DNA from 3 places in the Streptomyces sp. NPDC029526 genome. Region 3 is predicted to be linked to each of the others. Evidence: riboswitches for the same ligand, from Rfam matches in the RefSeq annotation. Region 3 holds a riboswitch; each other region holds the start of a gene.
The links. Region 3 has a riboswitch for thiamine pyrophosphate ahead of thiO (glycine oxidase ThiO). Riboswitches for the same ligand answer to the same signal wherever they lie in the genome.
Positions count from the first base shown of each region.

Region 1: linked by a shared signal. The riboswitch ahead of thiC (phosphomethylpyrimidine synthase ThiC) and the one ahead of thiO (glycine oxidase ThiO) in region 3 are both predicted to bind thiamine pyrophosphate.
Region 2: linked by a shared signal. The riboswitch ahead of AB0F01_RS10760 (thiamine ABC transporter substrate-binding protein) and the one ahead of thiO (glycine oxidase ThiO) in region 3 are both predicted to bind thiamine pyrophosphate.

Region 1 covers NZ_JBEZWE010000004.1:162,022-168,578, forward strand. Annotated here, with positions in the region: gene AB0F01_RS13595 (hypothetical protein) at 1-314, shown strand, start outside; gene thiC (phosphomethylpyrimidine synthase ThiC) at 513-2,333, opposite strand; TPP riboswitch at 2,326-2,515, opposite strand; gene AB0F01_RS13605 (YibE/F family protein) at 2,587-4,056, shown strand; gene AB0F01_RS13610 (SsgA family sporulation/cell division regulator) at 4,376-4,810, opposite strand; gene AB0F01_RS13615 (helix-turn-helix domain-containing protein) at 4,911-5,663, opposite strand; gene AB0F01_RS13620 (DUF5326 family protein) at 5,941-6,153, opposite strand; gene AB0F01_RS13625 (cupin domain-containing protein) at 6,302-6,557, opposite strand, start outside.
Region 2 covers NZ_JBEZWE010000002.1:1,178,288-1,184,844, reverse strand. Annotated here, with positions in the region: gene AB0F01_RS10765 (iron ABC transporter permease) at 1-270, opposite strand, end outside; gene AB0F01_RS10760 (thiamine ABC transporter substrate-binding protein) at 318-1,436, opposite strand; TPP riboswitch at 1,510-1,615, opposite strand; gene rlmN (23S rRNA (adenine(2503)-C(2))-methyltransferase RlmN) at 1,715-2,821, opposite strand; gene AB0F01_RS10750 (phosphatidate cytidylyltransferase) at 3,039-4,166, opposite strand; gene frr (ribosome recycling factor) at 4,166-4,723, opposite strand; gene pyrH (UMP kinase) at 4,851-5,609, opposite strand; gene tsf (translation elongation factor Ts) at 5,796-6,557, opposite strand, start outside.
Region 3 covers NZ_JBEZWE010000001.1:325,542-332,098, forward strand. Annotated here, with positions in the region: gene AB0F01_RS01460 (FAD-dependent oxidoreductase) at 162-1,403, opposite strand; TPP riboswitch at 1,545-1,656, shown strand; gene thiO (glycine oxidase ThiO) at 1,654-2,859, shown strand; gene thiS (sulfur carrier protein ThiS) at 2,856-3,068, shown strand; gene AB0F01_RS01475 (thiazole synthase) at 3,071-3,865, shown strand; gene pknB (Stk1 family PASTA domain-containing Ser/Thr kinase) at 4,189-6,144, shown strand; gene AB0F01_RS01485 (deoxyribonuclease IV) at 6,278-6,557, shown strand, end outside.

The sequences.
Region 1 (6,557 bases), on a different contig from region 3:
CCGCACGTATCTTCGCCGAACTCGAGCGGGCACTCGCCACCTGCCGTTCGTACGAGGGAGAAGGCTGGGTCGGGCCGTACACGGTGCGGGTGAGGACGGAGACCGCCCCGCGGGTCGGTGACGAAGCCGTGGCCTACCGGGAGACAGACCCCTCCGGGCCGGAAGGCGACCGCCACAACCAGCAGTACGTCGTGGTCCGCACGGGGAACACCATCGCCACGTTCAGCGAGCTCAGCACAGGCGAGGACCTCTCGTTCCCCACCGAGCTGATCAGCCGCCAGGTCGAACGCCTGCGGAACGCCCAGCGACCTTGACCACGGCTCGCCGACAGGGGCACCCCCGGTCGGCGGCCACTGCCTGCCCGTCGGTCCGGTCCGAGTTCCGAGGGCGGCCCCGGTCACCCCGCACGTCCCCCGCTGTCCACGGCCCACTCACCGCCGTGACTGGCGAGAAGAGCGGCGCACGGCGCCGACTGCCCCGCAGAACAGCCGGCGCCGTGCCGTGCACGCGCGTCAGTCAGCGATCGGCAGGTACACCCGGTTACCGCTCGCCGCGAACTCCTTCGACTTCTGCAGCATGCCCTCGGCGACCTCTTCGGCGGAGGCACCGTCGGCCGCCGTGCCTCCGAACCGCTCGGTGATGTCGTGGCTGATCTTCATCGAGCAGAACTTCGGCCCGCACATCGAGCAGAAGTGAGCCGTCTTGGCCGGCTCCGCCGGGAGGGTCTCGTCGTGGAACTCCCGCGCCGTGTCCGGGTCGAGGGCCAGGTTGAACTGGTCCTCCCACCGGAACTCGAAGCGGGCGTCGGACAGGGCGTCGTCCCACTCCTGCGCTCCCGGGTGTCCCTTGGCCAGGTCAGCGGCATGCGCGGCGATCTTGTACGTGATCACGCCGGTCTTGACGTCGTCGCGGTTGGGCAGACCCAGGTGTTCCTTCGGGGTGACGTAGCAGAGCATCGCCGTGCCCCACCAGGCGATCATGGCGGCGCCGATGCCGGAGGTGATGTGGTCGTAGGCCGGCGCGACGTCCGTCGTCAGCGGGCCGAGCGTATAGAACGGAGCTTCATCGCAGATCTCCTGTTGAAGGTCGATGTTCTCCTTGATCTTGTGCATCGGGACGTGGCCCGGGCCCTCGATCATGGTCTGTACGTCGAAACGCTTGGCGATCCGGTTGAGTTCCCCGAGCGTGCGCAACTCCGCGAACTGGGCCTCGTCGTTGGCGTCGGCGATCGAGCCGGGCCGGAGGCCGTCCCCCAGCGAGTACGTGACGTCGTAGGCCGCGAGGATCTCGCAGAGCTCCTCGAAGTTCTCGTAGAGGAACGACTCCTTGTGGTGCGCCAGGCACCACGCGGCCATGATCGAACCGCCCCGCGAGACGATGCCGGTCTTGCGGCGGGCGGTGAGCGGCACATACGCCAGGCGCACGCCCGCGTGGACCGTCATGTAGTCCACGCCCTGTTCGGCCTGCTCGATGACCGTGTCCTTGTAGATGTCCCAGGTCAGCTCCTCGGCCCGGCCGTCCACCTTCTCCAGGGCCTGGTAGAGCGGGACGGTCCCGATCGGCACGGGTGAGTTGCGCAGCACCCACTCCCGCGTGGTGTGGATGTTGCGGCCGGTGGACAGGTCCATCACCGTGTCCGCGCCCCAGCGCGTCGCCCAGGTCATCTTCTCCACCTCCTCCTCGATGGAGGAGGTGACTGCCGAGTTGCCGATGTTGGCGTTCACCTTGACCAGGAACCGCTTGCCGATGATCATCGGCTCGGTCTCCGGGTGGTTGACGTTGGCCGGCAGCACGGCGCGCCCCGCCGCGATCTCCTCGCGCACCACCTCGGGGGTGACGTTCTCCCTGATGGCGACGTACTCCATCTCCGGTGTGATCTCGCCGCGTCGCGCGTAGGCGAGCTGCGTGACCGGCCGACCCGGGCGTCCCCTGCGTGGCTGACGCGGCCTGCCGGGGAAGACCGCGTCGAGGTTGCGCAGGCCGCCCCGGGGTGAGGTGTGCCTGATTCCGTCGTCCTCGGGGCGCACCGGCCGTCCCGCGTACTCCTCGGTGTCGCCCCGGGCGACGATCCAGTGCTCCCGCAGAGGCGCCAGCCCCCTGCGCACGTCCGTGTCGACGTGCGGATCGGTGTACGGGCCCGAGGTGTCGTACAGGGTGACCGACTGCCCGTTGGTGAGATGCACCTGTCGGACCGGCACCCGCAGATCCGGGCGGGTGCCTTCGACGTACGCCTTGTGCCAGCCGATGGACGGTGGGGTCTCCCCGTTCTCGCTCACCGACGCATCCGTCGGGTTCTGCGTGGAGACAGGCGTGCGTGCGTCCTTGTTGGTCATGAGACCTACTCCCTACGCCGGCATTACCCGGTAACAGGTTCGGCGGTCGACGCAGCGGCTTCCGTCGGTCGGCGTTTCGTGTGCAACATCACTCGGACTCGGTGATGTTTCATGTGAAACGTCGCTGGAACGGAGGTCAGCGCCCTCTCAGCCCGGTGCTCCGAGCTCCCGCGTGTACAAAGTTGCCCCCACGCTAGCCTCCGTTCTGGCGCGGTGACCAGAGGGCCCTCCCCGTTCTTGCGATGATCGGGCGGTGACCTCGACGCACCATCCTCCGTACCCCCCGCCCGAACCACCCCACGGATCCGGCGCCGGAAACGGCGGTGTCCCCGGCCAAGGACCCGGAACCGGCACCGAGCCGGGCCACGGGCATGCGGGGCCGGGCGGTGGCCACGCCCACAGCCACAGCCACGGTCCGGCGGCTCCCGTCTCGCGACACCTGCGCAAGGTCATCGCGGCGATCCTGATCCCGTTCGCCGTGGCCGTGCTGGCCGGCCTGGTGGTGCTGTGGCCGGGCGGTACCCCCGGGCACGAACGCACCGGTGTCGGCTTCGACCGGCAGACCCAGCAGGCGACGGTCACCGACGTGGTCGAGGTGAGCTGCAGGTCGGTCAACGCCTCCGGGGGCGTGCCGACCGGCGACACGTCCACGGCGGAGGGCTCGTCGGCCCAGCAACAGGCGGACGGCACCTGCAAGAAGGCCACGATCCGCGTGGACTCCGGCAAGGACAAGGGCCGTACGTTCACCGAGATCGTGCAGCCCGACCAGTCCCGCCAGCTGAGCCGCGATCAGGAAGTCGTCGTCGCCTACGAGCCGTCCGCGCCGAAGGACCTGCAGTATTCGGTCACCGACGTGAACCGGCGCTTCCCCCTGGCGCTGCTGGCCGGCGTCTTCGCGCTCGCGGTCGTGGCCGTGGGACGGCTGCGCGGGGTCATGGCGCTGGTCGCCCTGGCCATGAGCTTCGTGGTGCTCAACTTCTTCATCCTGCCCGCGATCCTGCAGGGGTCGAACCCCCTGGCGGTCGCCGTGGTCGGGGCGAGCGCCATCATGCTGATCGCGCTGTACCTCTGTCACGGACTGTCCGCCCGCACGTCGGTCGCCGTCCTGGGCACCCTGATCTCCCTGCTGCTGATCGGCATCCTCGGCTCGGTGTTCATCGGCTGGGCGGCGCTGACCGGGAACACGGACGACAACACCGGTCTGATCCACGGGCTGTATCCGGGGATCGACATGAGCGGTCTGCTGCTGGCCGGAGTGATCATCGGCTCGCTGGGTGTGCTGGACGACGTCACCGTCACGCAGACGTCCGCGGTGTGGGAACTGCACGAGGCCAATCCGCTGATGAGCCGGCGTGCGCTGTACCGCGCGGGGATCAGGATCGGCCGTGACCACATCGCCTCGGTGGTCAACACGCTCGTTCTCGCCTACGCGGGTGCCGCCCTGCCGCTGCTGCTGCTGTTCTCCATCGCGCAGAGCGGCGTCGGAACGGTGGCCAACAGCGAACTGGTGGCGGAGGAGATCGTGCGGACCCTCATCGGGTCGATCGGACTGGTCGCCTCCGTGCCGGTGACCACGGCGCTGGCCGCCCTGGTCGTCTCGGCGGACCGTCCGACGGACGGCAGTCGGCCGAAGGCAGCCGCGAAGGCCGGGGGCGGCGGGACGGTCCCGCAAGCCCGGCCGGCCTCCCCGCGCGGAGGGCGGGGGAGGCGGCGCAAGCGCTGAGCCTCGGCGGCCCCGGCCGGACGGCCCGGTCTTCCGTCGCGGAACGCCCCGCGTCGAGGTGTTGCGCCGGCCGACGGGCCTCCCCCAGGGCCGGCGAACCCCGGCGCCCCACCGGCTGCCCGGCACTGCGGCACCCGTGGTGCCCCGCTGTGACCCTCGCGTTCCACCGCGGGGGAAGCGGTCGTCCACCGCGGTGACGCGGGCTGACCGCCGGAGGTGGCCACCAGGAGGTGGCCGCCGGAAGCTGACGGAGCGTTTCTGCGCATCGTGGGTGGAACGCTCAGGAGCGTTCCACCCACCCGGGCGGCCCGCGCGGGCGTCAGCCGGCGCTCTGTTCCGCCAGGATCCGGTCCAGTGCGTCGTCCAGGTGGGCGTCGAAGTCCGCGAGCGCGCCTTCCTGGCCCAGCGGGACCAGCTTGTCCGTGCGGTCGAGGAACGCCACCAGCGGAGCCGTCGAGGAGCGGAACAGCGCCTGGTCGCTGCCGACCTGGAGCCGGATCATCACCTCGCCCAGGGCGTCCGGTTCCACGGGAGAGACCCGTACGTCGCCCTCACCGCACGGGCGCCCCACACCGTCGACCAGGAGCTCCCGCCCGAACGCCCAGGTCACCGGCGCATCACCCGGAAGATGGAACGTCAGCCGCACGGCATAGGGATCACAGGTGTCGTAGCGGAGTTCCACCGGGATGCGGAAGGACAGCTCCTCCGACACGAGAAAGCTCATCATGACCTCTGCCTGCACGGATTCGCGCATCGCCTACCCCGTCATTTGCCGTCGACTGGCCGGGAATGGACCACCTGACACCTGATGGAATCTTGCTGAAAGTACACAGCAGATCACAAGGAGTAAGTTTTCAGATACTGATAGAGAGTGCGAGCGACCCGACGAGACGCGCCCCCTCTGTCTGCAGACGCTGCGCCGCGGGGACCAGGCGGTCGGCCTGGTGTGCGGGCAGCGAAATGGCGATCGCCGCGGCCGTACTGCCGACCGTGACCGGGATCGCCGCACAGACCGTCCCCACGGCGTACTCCTGGCGCTCCGTCACCACATCCGTCCGGCGGGAACGTTCGAGGCGCCGGAGCAGACTGTGCCCGTCGCGCACCGTGTACGGCGTGACGGGCCGGACCGGGTGGCGGGCGAGGTGGTCACGGCGGTCCTCCTCGCCCAGTTGGGAGAGCAGGCACTGCCCGATGGCGTGGGCGTGACCGGTCTCACGGAACGCGGCCCACTCCTCGACGGCGGGGTTGCCGGGGGTGTCCGAGACGCACAGGACGTCGATCTCGCCCTCGCGGTACACCGCGTAGTACACGGGCGTGCCGAGAGCGTCCCTCCAGTGGGCGAGGGTCTCGAGGAACGTGGTGCGACGTTTCTGCCGCGCTCCGCTGCTGCTCAGCCGCTCGGCGGCCTCTCCGAGGAAGAACAGTCCCTTGTCCCGGCGCAGATAACCCTCGTGGACCAGGGTCCGCAGCAGGTGGTACGTCGTGGGAAGGGCGAGACCGGTCTCCCGGGCCAGCTGCTTGGCCGGAGCCCCGTACATGTGTCCCGCCACGCACTCCAGCAGCCGCAGCGCACGCTGTACCGAGCCGATGAGTGTCGCGGTCGGCAGGGCCGCGGCGGACTCCGGTGCGCCGGGCTGCGAGGGGACGGAGGCCACGTGGGCAGGGGCGGTGTCGGCCGGGGCCAAGGATCACTCCCGAGGGCGAGGGGCGGCCCGTGCGGGGAACACGGGTGGGCGTGCGGGCCGCTCGCGGGGATGCGCCGTCCCCACGCCGCGTGTCGGACTCTAACCGTCCGTCACCGTCCATGGGCCGGTCCACCGGCGAAGTTCCCTCGGCCGAGGGAACCGGTGACGTGCCGTGCTGCCGCCCCGGTTCCCGGCGGGCTCACCAGTCGCTGCGCGAGGTGGAGCCGGCCATGAACTTCCGTACGACGTAGATGAGTCCGCCGACCAGGGCGACGAACACCAGCAGCTTGAAGAGGAGGCTGATCACGAAGCCGACCACACTCGCTATCAGGCCGCCGAACACGACCAGGGCGATGACCGGCACCGCGATCCACTTCACCCACCACGGCAGTCCCGTGAAGATCTCTCGCATGGCCCTCGTCCTTACCTCTCCGCCCGCCGGATACGGGTCGTGTCGATGATGTCCTGCACTCGATGCTAGGACGGCCGGAGGTTCCGCGGGGGTCGCGGACCCCTTGTCCTCCCCTGAGCGAACCCCTAGGGAACCCCGAGACCCCGGCTCAGCTCTCGGGCGGAGAGAAGACGACCAGAACCCGCAGGTCCTCGCTGATGTGATGGAACTTGTGCGGGACGCCCGCCGGTACGTACACGACGCTGCCGCGCGCCACCTGCGTGGTCTCCGTGCCCACGGTGATCGACGCACGGCCGCTGACGACGAAGTACACCTCGTCCTGCCGGTGCGGCTGCTGCGGGTCCTGGACCCCTGCATCGAGCGCGTACAGGCCGACCGACATGTTCCGTTCCCGCAGGAACTGC
Region 2 (6,557 bases), on a different contig from region 3:
GACGGTGACCACCGCCCGCAGCACCTGCTTGCCGGGGAAGTCGAAGCGGGCGAAGACGTAGGCGCCCGGCAGGGCGATCAGCAGGGTGAGGGCGGTGGAGGCGAGGGCCTGCCAGGTGGTGAACCACAGCACCTGGCGCACGTCGGACCGCGCCAGGACCTCGCCGATCCGGCCGAACTGCCACACCCCGTCGATGTTCAGTCCGCGCGCGACGATCGCGGCGACGGGGTAGGCGAAGAAGACGGCGAAGAAGGCGACGGGCAGGGCCATCAGGCCGAGCCGCGCCGCACTTCCGCGCCGCCTCGCCGCGGGTCGCTTCACTTCAGGACGAGCGAGGTCCACGACTTGACCCACTGGTCACGGTTCTCGGCGATCTTCGCCGGGTCCATGGTCTGCGGGTTCTCCGCCCGCGGACCGAACTGCGCGAACTCCTCGGGCACCTCGGCGTCCTCGCGCACCGGGTGGACGAACATGTTGAGCGGCATGTCCTCCTGGAACTGCTTGCTGATCAGGAAGTCGAGCAGTGCCTTGCCGCCCTCGGGGTTCTCGGCGTTGCTCAGCAGCCCCGCGTACTCGACCTGGCGGAAGCAGGTGCCCTCGGCGACGCCGGTGGGGGCGGTGTCCGGCTTCGGGTCCGCGTAGATGACCTCGGCGGGCGGCGAGGAGGCGTAGGACACCACGAGCGGACGGTCCGCCTTGGCCTCCTTGCCGCCTGCGGAGCCCGAGAACTCCTCGTTGTAGGCCTGCTCCCAGCCGTCGACCACCTTGACGCCGTTGGCCTTGAGCTTCTTCCAGTACCCCTCCCACCCGTCGTCGCCGTACTTCGCGGCGGTGCCCAGCAGGAAGCCCAGGCCGGGCGAGGAGGTGGAGGCGTTCTCCACGACGAGGAGGTCCTTGTACTCCGGCTCGACGAGGTCGTCGAGGGTCCGCGGCGGGTCGATGCCCTCCTTCTCGAACCATGCCTTGTCGTAGTTGACGCAGACGTCACCGGTGTCGATCGGCGTGACCCGGTGCCGGCCCTCGTCGACGCGGAACTCCGGCAGGACGAGGTCGGCGTCCTTGGCCTCGTACGGCTGGAACACGTCGTTGTCGAGGGCCCGGGAGAGCAGGGTGTTGTCGACGCCGAAGAAGACGTCGCCCTGCGGGTTGTCCTTGGTGAGGATGGCCTTGTTGACGGCGGAGCCGGCGTCGCCGTCCTTGAGGACCTTGACCTTGTACCCGGACTCCTTCTCGAAGGCGGCGATCACGTCCTTGGACGCGGCCCACGAGTTGTGGCTGACGAGGGTCACGGTCTTCGACCCGCCGGACCCGGACGTCCCGCCGTCGCCGTCGCCGCCGTTGCCGCCGGACGAGCAGGCGGACAGCGTGACCAGCCCGAGCCCGAGGGCCAGGACGGTGGCCCGCTGTGTGACCTTGTGGGTGATGCTCACTGACATTCCTCCTGGAGGCGACCAGGAAGAGACGCGGCCCTGCCCGGGACCGGTGAGGGTCCCGGGCAGGGCGCAACAGCTCGAGTGGTGACCGATCTCCCTACCCAGAATGACCTGGGCGAGGTTCGGAGGGTCTGCGGCCGGTGCCGCACTCTCAGCGCTGTGGCGCTCCCCTGTCGGAATATGAAGATGTGACTGCCGTGACGGGCCGGGTGCCCGGCCACGGCGATCCATGCGGGTGCCCTGACGGTCCCCGCACGTGTCCTACTGTCCTGCGGGCCAGGCTACCTCTCGCTCGCGGCGAGCTGGCCACAGGCCCCGTCGATCTCCTGACCACGGGTGTCCCGGATGGTCACCGGCACCCCGTGCGCGGCGATGGCCTCGACGAACGCCTTCTCGTCCTCCGGCCGCGAGGCGGTCCACTTCGAACCGGGCGTCGGGTTCAGCGGGATCAGGTTGACGTGCACAGGCCGCCCCTTGAGCATCCGGCCGAGCCGGTCGCCCCGCCACGCCTGGTCGTTGATGTCCCGGATCAGCGCGTACTCGATGGACAGCCGCCGCCCGGACCGGGCCGCGTACTCGAACCCGGCGTCCAGCACCTCGCGCACCTTCCACCGCGTGTTGACGGGCACCAGGGTGTCGCGCAGCTCGTCGTCGGGAGCGTGCAGGGAGATCGCGAGCCGGCACTTGAAGCCCTCGTCGGTGAACCGGTGGATCGCCGGGACCAGCCCGACGGTCGACACGGTGATCCCGCGCTGCGACAGCCCCACACCGTCCGGCTCGGGATCGGTCAGCCGACGGATCGCGCCGACCACCCGGTTGTAGTTCGCCAGCGGCTCACCCATGCCCATGAACACGATGTTCGACAGCCGCGCCGGCCCGCCCGGCACCTCGCCGTCCCGCAGCGCCCGCATGCCGTCCACGATCTGATGCACGATCTCCGCCGTGGACAGGTTCCGGTCCAGCCCGGCCTGTCCCGTCGCGCAGAACGGGCAGTTCATGCCGCAGCCCGCCTGCGAGCTGATGCACATGGTCACCCGGTCCGGGTACCGCATCAGCACCGACTCGACGAGCGTGCCGTCGAACAGCTTCCACAGCGTCTTACGGGTGGCCCCCGCGTCGGTCGACAGGTGCCGCACCACGGTCATCAGCTCCGGCAGCAGCGCCTCCCGCAACCGCCCCCGCGACCCGGCCGGGATGTCCGTCCACTGCTCGGGGTCGTGCGCGTACCGCGCGAAGTAGTGCTGCGACAGCTGCTTGGCCCGGAACGCCTTCTCACCGGCCGCGACGACCGCCTCCTTGCGCTCGGCGGGCGTGAGGTCGGCAAGGTGCCGCGGCGGCTTCTTGGCTCCGCGCGGCGCTGTGAAGGTGAGTTCTCCGGGCTTAGGCATGGCTGTACCAGTGTCGCAGATCCAGAGGGGTGGCCCGCGGGTGTCGGCTGCCACACCTGTCGGGGGTGGTCGTCGCCGGTCGCCCGGGAGCGGCGCGGGACGGAGTTCCCGCCCGGCGACAGGGCCGGCGCCCGGGCGCCCGCTCGAACCGCCCGGCAACGACGCGGCCCCCGCCCCGGAGTGGCGGGGGCGGGGGCCGTGACGCGCAGGCGGGCCGTCAGGCCGAGCCGACGAAGAGGACTAGGAGCAGCCAGACCACCGGGGCGGTCGGGAGGAGGGAGTCCAGGCGGTCCATGATGCCGCCGTGGCCCGGGAGGAGGGTGCCCATGTCCTTGATGCCGAGGTCGCGCTTGATCATGGACTCGCCCAGGTCGCCGAGCGTGGCGCTGACCGCGACCGCGAGGCCGAGGAGCAGGCCCTGCCACCAGGAGCCGTCGTCGATCAGGAACTGCATGCACAGCGCGCCCGCCACCATGGCGAAGCCGATGGCGCCCAGCAGGCCCTCGCGGGTCTTGCCGGGGCTGATGCGCGGGGCCAGCTTGTGGGTGCCGAAGCGCCAGCCGACGGCGTAGGCGCCGGTGTCGCTGACGACGGTGAGCACCAGGAACGTCAGCACCCGCCAGGAGCCGTCGTCCGCGGTCAGCATGAGCGCCACGAAGGTCGCCAGGAACGGCACGTAGAAGGCGGTGAACACGCCGGCCGTGACGTCCTTGAGGTAGCCCTCGGGCGGTTCGGTCATCCGCCAGACCAGGACCGCGAGCGCGGTGAGCGCCATGGCGGCCCAGGCTCCCTCGGCGCCCCGCGCGTACCCGGCGACGACCATCGCGGCGCCGCCGATCGCGAGGGGGACGAAGGGCGCCCGGATGTCCTTGCGCTCCTGGAGCCGCTTGGTCAGCTCCCAGACGCCCACCACGACCGCGACGGCGATCACGCCGACGAAGACCGCCTTGACGACGAACAGGGACGCGACGATCACCGCGCCGAGTCCGACACCGACCCCTATCGCGGCACCGAGGTCACGACCCGCGCTCTTCTTCTGCGGGACGGGTGCCGGCTGCGGGGCGTCGGGCATGGGCTCCGGATTCTGCGGCACCTCCCCCGGGTGGGGCCGCGCCTGTGGTGTCTCGTCCCGGAACAAAGGACCGCTCAGCCGAGCGGCCCCCTGGTCCGGGTCCTGGTCTCCACCGGGTTCGGGCAGGTCGGGCACGATGGGCATGGGGCGAGTCTGCTGCGCGGGATGCGCATCGTACGCGGGACCCGCCGGGACGGCCCCCTGGACGGGCCCCTGGTCGGAGGGCCCCCAGTACCCGGCCTGCGGCGACGCCCCCCAGGAAGAGTCGTTCATCAGACTTCGAGGAGTTCCGCTTCCTTGTGCTTCAGGAGCTCGTCCACCTGGGCGACGTACTTCGCGGTGGTGTCGTCGAGCTCCTTCTCGGCACGGCGGCCCTCGTCCTCGCCGACCTCGCCGTCCTTGATCATCTTGTCGATGGCGTCCTTGGCCTTGCGGCGCACGGCGCGGATGGAGACCTTGGCGTCCTCGCCCTTGGCCTTGGCGACCTTGATGAACTCACGGCGGCGCTCCTCGGTGAGCTCCGGGAACACCACCCGGATGATGCTGCCGTCGTTGCTCGGGTTGACGCCCAGGTCGGAGTCGCGGATCGCCTGCTCGATGTTGCGCAGCGCGGTCTTGTCGAACGGCGTCACCACGGCCATGCGCGGCTCGGGCACCGAGAACGAGGCCAGCTGGTTGATCGGGGTCAGCGCGCCGTAGTAGTCGGCCACGATCTTGTTGAACATCGCCGGGTGCGCACGGCCGGTGCGGATCGCGGCGAAGTCCTCCTTGGCGACCACGACGGCCTTCTCCATCTTCTCCTCGGCCTCGAGGAGGGTCTCTTCGATCACCACTTGCTCCTGCGTGTCTTGAGTAGGCCCGGCTGCGGTGCCTGTCGTGGCGGCGGCCGGCTGCGTCGTGTCTTCCTTCTGCACGGTTCCCGACCGGCGGGGCGTTGTCCACCCCCGGCCGGGCTGATCAGCCCTGGCTGACCGGGTCACCGACCAGCGTGCCGATCTTCTCACCCTTGACGGCGCGGGCGATATTGCCCTCCTTCAGGAGTTCGAAGACGACGATCGGGAGCTTGTTGTCCCGGCACAGCGTCACGGCCGTGGCGTCGGCGACCTTCAGGTCGCGCGTGATGACCTCGCCGTAGCCGAGGTGGTCGAACTTCACCGCGTCGGGGTTGGTCTTCGGGTCGGAGTCGTAGACCCCGTCCACACCGTTCTTGCCCATGAGCAGCGCCTCGGCGTCGATCTCCAGGGCACGCTGGGCGGCGGTGGTGTCGGTGGAGAAGTACGGCATGCCCATACCGGCGCCGAAGATGACGACGCGGCCCTTCTCCAGGTGGCGCACGGCGCGCAGCGGGATGTACGGCTCGGCGACCTGGCCCATGGTGATGGCGGTCTGCACCCGGCAGTCGACGCCCTCCTTCTCCAGGAAGTCCTGGAGGGCCAGGCAGTTCATGACGGTGCCGAGCATGCCCATGTAGTCGGAGCGGGCCCGGTCCATGCCGCGCAGCTGGAGTTCGGCTCCGCGGAAGAAGTTGCCGCCCCCGATGACGATCGCGATCTGCGCGCCGTCGCGGACGACGGCCGCGATCTCACGCGCGATGGCGTGCACGACGTCGGGGTCGACGCCCAGGCCGCCGCCGCCGGAGAAGGCCTCTCCGGACAGCTTCAGCAGGAACCGGCCGTGTACTTTGCCGTCGTCGCTCTTCTCAGCCTTGGTGGTCATCGGGGATCCCGCCTCTTTCGTTGCACATACGAAGAAGGCCATTGCCGGTGGGGCGTGGTTCGCATCCCATGCGGCAATGGCCTCCTCGTCAGATCTGCTGTCGCCCGGCACGCGCGCGTGCGTGACGGCGTGTCCGGACGACTGCTGCCGACCCTATCGGGGCCGGCCGCCCGTCGCGGTACGGACTCAGATGCCGACCTTGATGCGCGTGAAGCGCTTCAGGGTGACACCGGCCTCGTCCAGGACCTTCTGGACGGACTTCTTGTTGTCGAGCGCGTAGGGCTGGCCGAGCAGCGTGGCGTCCTTGAAGAAGCCGTTGAGGCGACCCTCGACGATCTTCGGCAGGGCGGCCTCGGGCTTGCCCTCGGCGCGGGTGGTCTCCTCGGCGACGCGGCGCTCGGACTCGACGACGTCGGCCGGCACGTCCTCCTTGGAGAGGTACTTCGGCGCGAAGGCGGCGATGTGCTGGGCGATGCCCTTGGCGACCTCGGCGTTCGGCTTGTCCAGCTCGACGAGGACACCGATCTGCGGGGGCAGGTCGGGCATCGTGCGGTGCATGTACGCCGACACGTAGCCGTCGGAGAACTGCGCGAAGCGGTCCAGGACGATCTTCTCGCCGAGGTTGGCGTTGGCCTCGTCCACGTACGCCTGGACGGTCTTGCCGGCCTCGATCTCGGAGGCGAGCAGGGCCTCGAGGTCGGCCGGGGAGGTCTTGGCGACGTGCTCGGCGATGGCGGTGGCCACGGCCTGGAACTTCTCGCCCTTGGCGACGAAGTCCGTCTCGCACTTCAGCTCGACCAGGACGCCGGAGGAGTTGTCGTCGGCGATGATCGAGACCACGGCGCCGTTCTCGGCGGAGCGGCCCTCGCGCTTGGCGACGCCCTTCTGGCCCTTGATGCGGAGCGCCTCGACGGCCTTGTCGACGTCGCCGTTGGCCTCGTCCAGCGC
Region 3 (6,557 bases):
CGCAGCACGTGTCACACCGGCCGCACGTGCCACACCGGCCGCACCGGCTCCCGTCCAGCGGCCGTCCAACGTCCGTCACGTCACCGTCACACCCCGGCCGGACCGCCCCCGGCGCCCGCTCCCCCGCACCCGGATCCGCCCGCCCCCCGCGCGCCCTCCCGTCACCGCGTCGCCGACTTCAGCGGGCGCGCCGGGTCGGCCAGCAGGTCAGGGTCGACCGGGGTGCCCGCCTCGATCAGCCTGCGCCCCTGGGCGAGGTCGCGCGGGCGTCCCACCGCCAGCAGCGCGACCAGGCGCCCGTCCCGCAGCCAGCAGACGGTCCAGGCCGGGTCGGCGGGGTCGCCACGCCAGACGGTCCGGTCGGCGTCCGCGTGGTGTCCCGCATATTGGACGAAGCGTCCGAACTGCTCGGACCAGAAGTACGGCACCGGGTCGTAGACGGCGGGCTCCCCGCCGGTCGCCTCCCGGAGGATGTTCGCGGCCACCGTGCGCGGCCCCTGGAGGGCGTTGTCCCAGTGGTGCACCAGCAGGCGCCCGCCGTACCGCCCCGAGGGGAAGGACGCGCAGTCCCCGACGGCGTACACGGACGGCGCGGACGTCCGCAGGTGGCGGTCGGCGACGACCTCGCCGTGCTCTCCCAGTTCGACCCCCGTGCCGGTCAGCCAGCCGGTGGCCGGGCGGGCGCCGATGCCGACGACCACCGCGCCCGCGGGCAGCCGTGTGCCGTCGTCGAGCAGGACGGCCCCCGGCTCGGCGCCCCGCACCCGGGTGCGCGTCCGCAGCTCCACGCCGGCGTCGGCGTACCAGGCGGCCATCGGCGCGGCCACCTCGGCCGGAAGGGCGTCCGCGAGGGGCAGGCCGGCCGCCTCGACGACGGTGACCGCGCAGCCCGCCTCACGGGCGGCGGTGGCGAACTCGGCGCCGATCCAGCCCGCGCCGACCACCACCACGTCGTGCTTCTCGGCCAGCAGCGGCCGGAGCCGGGCGGCGTCGTCCAGGGTGCGCAGCAGATGGACGCCGGGCACGCCCTCGGTGCCGGGCAGCCGGACCGGTTCGGCCCCGGTGGCGACCACCAGGACGTCGTAGGGGACGGGCCCGGCCTCCGTGTCGAGCACCCGGTCGGCGGGGCGCAGGCCGAGGACCTCGCAGCCGAGCCGCAGTCCGATGTCCAGGTCCTCGAAGTCGACGTCGAAGGCGGAGTCCTCGGCCTTGCCGAGCAGCACCGCCTTGGACAACGGCGGCCGGTCGTACGGCTGGTGGGGTTCGGCGCCGATCAGGGTCACCGGGCCGGTGAAGCCCTGCTCGCGCAGGGCGACCGCGGTCTGCACCCCCGCCATGCCGGCGCCCGCCACCACCACCCGGCGCGCGTCGGACGGTGCGGATTCCTGCGTCTGCTCGCTCACCCGATCACCTTAGGCACCGGTCGGCGCGCGGGTCAGTCCGGTCGCGCCGTGAACCGCCGCACAGCGCGGACCGTGCGTCCGCCGGGCCCGCCGCACCGGCCCCCCTGCCGGTGTGCCGGCCCGGGGACTAGGGTGGCCGCCGTAAGCACTCGCGGGAGTCCGGACGCACCGGGCTGAGAGGGAGGCTGGCGGCCTCCGACCGTACGTACCTGATCCGGGTCATGCCGGCGAAGGGAGGGGCTGGACGCCCATGCCGCCCACACACACCCCGGGGACCGCACCGACCGCCTCGGGCACCCCACCGGCCTCCGACGTCCTCGTCGTCGGCGGCGGCATCATCGGCCTGGTGACTGCCTGGCGGGCCGCGCAGCGCGGGCTGACCACGACCGTGGTGGACCCCGAACCCGGCGGCGGCGCGGCCCGGGTGGCCGCCGGCATGCTGGCCGCCGTCACCGAACTCCACTACGGCGAGCAGACCCTGCTCGGGCTGAACCTCGCCTCGGCGGACCGCTACCCCGACTTCGCGGCCGAGCTCACCGAGGCCACCGGCCAGGACCTCGGCTACCGCAGGTGCGGCACCCTGGCGGTCGCCCTCGACGCCGACGACCGCGCGCACCTGCGGGAACTGCACGCCCTGCACGAGCGGTCGGGCCTGGACTCGCAGTGGCTGACCGGACGGGAGTGCCGGCGCCTGGAGCCGATGCTCGCACCCGGGGTGCGGGGCGGGCTGCGGGTGGACGGCGACCACGGCATCGACCCGCGGCTGCTGGCGGCGGCCCTGGTGACCGCGTGCGAGCGGGCCGGGGTGGTGCTGCACCGCGCGTGGGCGGAGCGGTTGACCGTGGTGCGGGACCGGGCGACGGGGGTGGTCACCGCCGACGGCACGGAGCTGACCGCCGGTCAGGTGGTGCTCGCGGCGGGCAGCCTCAGCGGCCGGCTCGCGGGGGTCCCGGAGGAGGTGCGGCCCCCCGTCCGGCCCGTCAAGGGCGAGGTGCTGCGGCTGACGGTGCCCGCGCGGCGCATGCCGTTCCTGAACCGGACGGTCCGCGCCGTGGTGCGCGGCAGCCACGTCTACCTGGTGCCGCGGGAGAGCGGTGAGCTGGTGATCGGGGCGACCAGCGAGGAGGTGGGCTGGGACACCACGGTCACCGCGGGCGGGGTGTACCAGTTGCTGCGCGACGCGCACGAACTGGTCCCCGGCATCACCGAGTTGCCGCTCACCGAGACACGGGCCGGGCTGCGCCCCGGCTCCCCCGACAACGCGCCGCTCCTCGGCCCGACCGGCCTGGCCGGCCTGCTGCTGGCCACCGGCCACCACCGCAACGGGGTGCTGCTCACGCCGATCACCGGCGACGTCCTCGCGCACGCCCTGACCACCGGTGAACTCCCCGAGGAAGCACGTCCGTTCACCCCCCGGCGGTTCGCCGCCGGCGCACTCCTGGAGCAGTCCGCATGAACCCTCCGCTCACCATCTCGGTCAACGGCGACCCCCTCGCGGTCGAGCCCGGTACGGTGCTCGACCACGTCGTGCGGTCGCTCACCGCGGCGCCCTCCGGGGTGGCCGCCGCCGTCAACGAGACCGTCGTCCCGCGCGCGCAGTGGCCGTCCACCCCCCTCGCGGAGGGGGACCGGGTGGAGGTCCTCACCGCGGTGCAGGGAGGCTGAGCATGGCCGACGACCCGTTCGTCCTGGGGGACCTCACCCTCACCTCCCGGCTGATCATGGGCACCGGAGGGGCTCCCAGCCTCGACGTGCTGGAGCGGGCCCTGACGGCCTCCGGCACCGAGCTGACGACCGTGGCGATGCGCCGGGTGGACCCCTCGGTGCACGGCTCGGTGCTGTCCGTCCTGGAGCGCCTCGGCATCCGGGTGCTGCCGAACACGGCCGGCTGCTTCACCGCGGGCGAGGCCGTGCTGACGGCGCGGCTCGCGCGGGAGGCGCTGGGCACCGACCTGGTCAAGCTGGAGGTCATCGCCGACGAGCGGACCCTGCTGCCGGACCCGGTCGAGCTGCTGGACGCGGCGGAGATCCTGGTCGACGACGGTTTCACGGTGCTGCCGTACACCAACGACGACCCCGTGCTGGCGCGGAAGCTGGAGGACGTCGGCTGTGCGGCGGTCATGCCGCTCGGCTCCCCCATCGGCTCCGGTCTGGGCATCCGCAACCCGCACAACTTCCAGCTCATCGTGGAGCAGGCGGGCGTGCCGGTGATCCTGGACGCGGGGGCGGGGACGGCCTCCGACGCGGCGCTGGCGATGGAGCTGGGGTGCGCGGGGGTGATGCTGGCCTCGGCCGTGACCCGCGCGCAGGAGCCGGTGCGGATGGCCGCCGCGATGCGGTACGCGGTCGACGCGGGGCGGCTGGCCCGGCTGGCGGGGCGCATCCCGCGGCGTCACTTCGCGGAGGCGTCCTCGCCCACGGAGGGCCGGGCCGCCCTGGACCCGGAGCGGCCCGCGTTCTGACCGGCGCGTTCCGACCGGCGCGTCCGGCACCGCCCCGCCCCGACGCGCCGCCGCCGTCACCGGCCCGCCCCGACGCACCGTCGCCGCCGCCGTCACCGGCCCGCCCCGACGCACCGTCGCCGCTGCCGTCACCGTCGTCGTATCCGTCGCATCCGCAGCCACAGCCGCAGCCGCATCCGCAGCCGGACGGGCGCCGTCCGGCCGGCCGGGTCCCGCCCGCCCGCGCCCCCTCTCGTGCGTTGCGTCACAGGTCGGCTGCAGTCCCGCCCCGATCGGGGGCCGACCGGGCGGGGGTGTCGGCGGCGGCTCGTAGACTCACCTGCGTGGACACGACCCTTCAGGACCCTCTGGTCGGGCAGGTGCTCGACGGCCGGTATCGCGTGGAGGCGCGGATCGCGGTCGGCGGTATGGCCACGGTCTACCGGGCCGTGGACACCCGGCTGGACCGCGTCCTCGCGCTCAAGGTGATGCACCCGGCCCTCGCCGCCGACGCCTCCTTCGTCGAGCGGTTCATCCGCGAGGCCAAGTCCGTCGCCCGGCTGGCCCACCCGAACGTGGTGCAGGTCTTCGACCAGGGCACCGACGGGGCCTACGTCTACCTGGCGATGGAGTACATCGCGGGCTGCACCCTGCGGGACGTGCTGCGCGAGCGCGGGGCGCTCCAGCCCCGGGCGGCGCTGGACATCCTGGAGCCGGTGCTGGCCGCGCTGGGCGCCGCGCACCGGGCCGGGTTCGTGCACCGGGACATGAAGCCGGAGAACGTGCTGATCGGGGACGACGGCCGGGTCAAGGTCGCCGACTTCGGGCTGGTCCGGGCGGTCGACACGGTCACCAACACCACCGGCACGGTGCTCGGCACGGTGTCCTACCTGGCCCCGGAGCAGATCGAGCACGGCACCGCCGATCCGCGCGTCGACGTCTACGCGTGCGGGATCCTGCTGTACGAGATGCTGACCGGCGAGAAGCCGCACGACGGGGACTCCCCCGCGACGATCCTCTACAAGCACCTGCACGAGGACGTGCCGCCGCCGTCGGCCACCGTCCCCGGCATGGCCTACGAGCTGGACGAGCTGGTCGCGTCGGCGACCGCCCGCACCCCCGGCGTCCGCCCGCACGACGCGGTGGCGCTGCTCGCGCGCACCCGCGAGGCGCGCGCCGCGCTCACCGGGGAGCAGCTGGACGCCGTGCCCCCGCAGGCCGTGTCGGCGGAGCACGACAACGCCGAGGACCGTACGAGTGTCATCCCGCGCGCGCTGACGATCCCGCGCCCGCTGCCGGTCGACGGTGACGACGGCGACGGGCGGGCCGAGGGCGGCGGGGCCGGCTCCGACCACCGCACCAGCCGGCTCCAGGCACCGCCTCCCCTTCCGCCGTCGCCCCGGCGCCTTCCGGCGCTGCGGCGCGGCCCGATGGCGGTCGTCGTCGCCGTGCTGCTGGTGCTGGGCGTCGGCACCGGCGTCTGGTACATCAACTCCGGCCAGTTCACCAAGGTCCCGCCGCTGCTGGGCAAGACCGAGCAGCAGGCCCGGGACCGGCTGAAGGACGCCGGGCTGGGCGTCGGCCAGGTGGAGGAGGAGTTCAGCGACACCGTGGAGCGGGGCACCGTGATCAGCACGGACCCGAGGACGGGCGCCCGTATCCGGGGCAACGACTCGGTGGCGCTGGTGCTGTCCAAGGGCCCGCAGACGGTCCGGCTGCCCGACCTGGACGGGTACCGGCTGGACGAGGCCCGGTCGCTGCTGAAGGACGAGGGGCTGGAGCCGGGCATGGTCACCCGGGAGTTCAGCGAGGACGTGCCGCGCGGCTCGGTGATCGCGACGAAGCCGGTCAAGGGCACCAAGGTCCGGGCGGGCTCGGCGGTGGCGCTCACGGTGAGCAAGGGCCGCCCGGTCGACGTGCCGGACGTGACCGGCGACGAGCTGGACGACGCGCGCGCGGAGCTGGAGGAGGCCGGTCTGGTGGTCGAGGTGGCCGCCGAGCGGGTCACCTCGGAGCACGACGCGGGCGAGGTCGCCCGGCAGTCCCCGGCCGGCGGCCGTGAGGTCGCCGAGGGCGACACGGTCACGCTGACGCTGTCCAAGGGCCCGGAGATGGTGGAGGTCCCCGACGTCGTGGGCGACAGCGTGGACGAGGCCAAGGAGAAGCTGACGGGCGCCGGGTTCGAGGTCAAGGAGGACCGCGGGCTGCTCGGTCTGTTCGGCGACACGGTGAAGGGCCAGTCGGTGGAGGGCGGCGACACGGCGCCCAAGGGCTCGACCATCACGATCCGCATCCGCTGACGCCGCCGGGCCGCCCGGGTACCGGGACGCCCCCGGCCGACGGCGCGCCCCGAGGGGGCACCGGTGGCGACGGCGGCGGTGCCGCACGGGCCCCCGGGCCGGGCCGGCTGCTCCGTCATGACACCCTGGAGGCGTGAAGACTCACCCGTCCGGCCGCCTCCGCAACCCGATCGGCGGCCATGTGCCGGTTGCCGGCGGCCTGCATTCCGTCGGTCTGTCCTACGCCCGTGACCTGGGCGCGGAGGCCGTGCAGGTGTTCGTGGCCAATCCGCGGGGCTGGGCCACCCCGGTCGGCAACCCGGCCCAGGACGAGGCCTTCCGGGCCGCCTGCGCCGATGCGTCGCTGCCGGCGTACGTGCACGCCCCGTACCTGATCAACTTCGGTTCCCACACCCCGGCGACGGTGGAGCGGT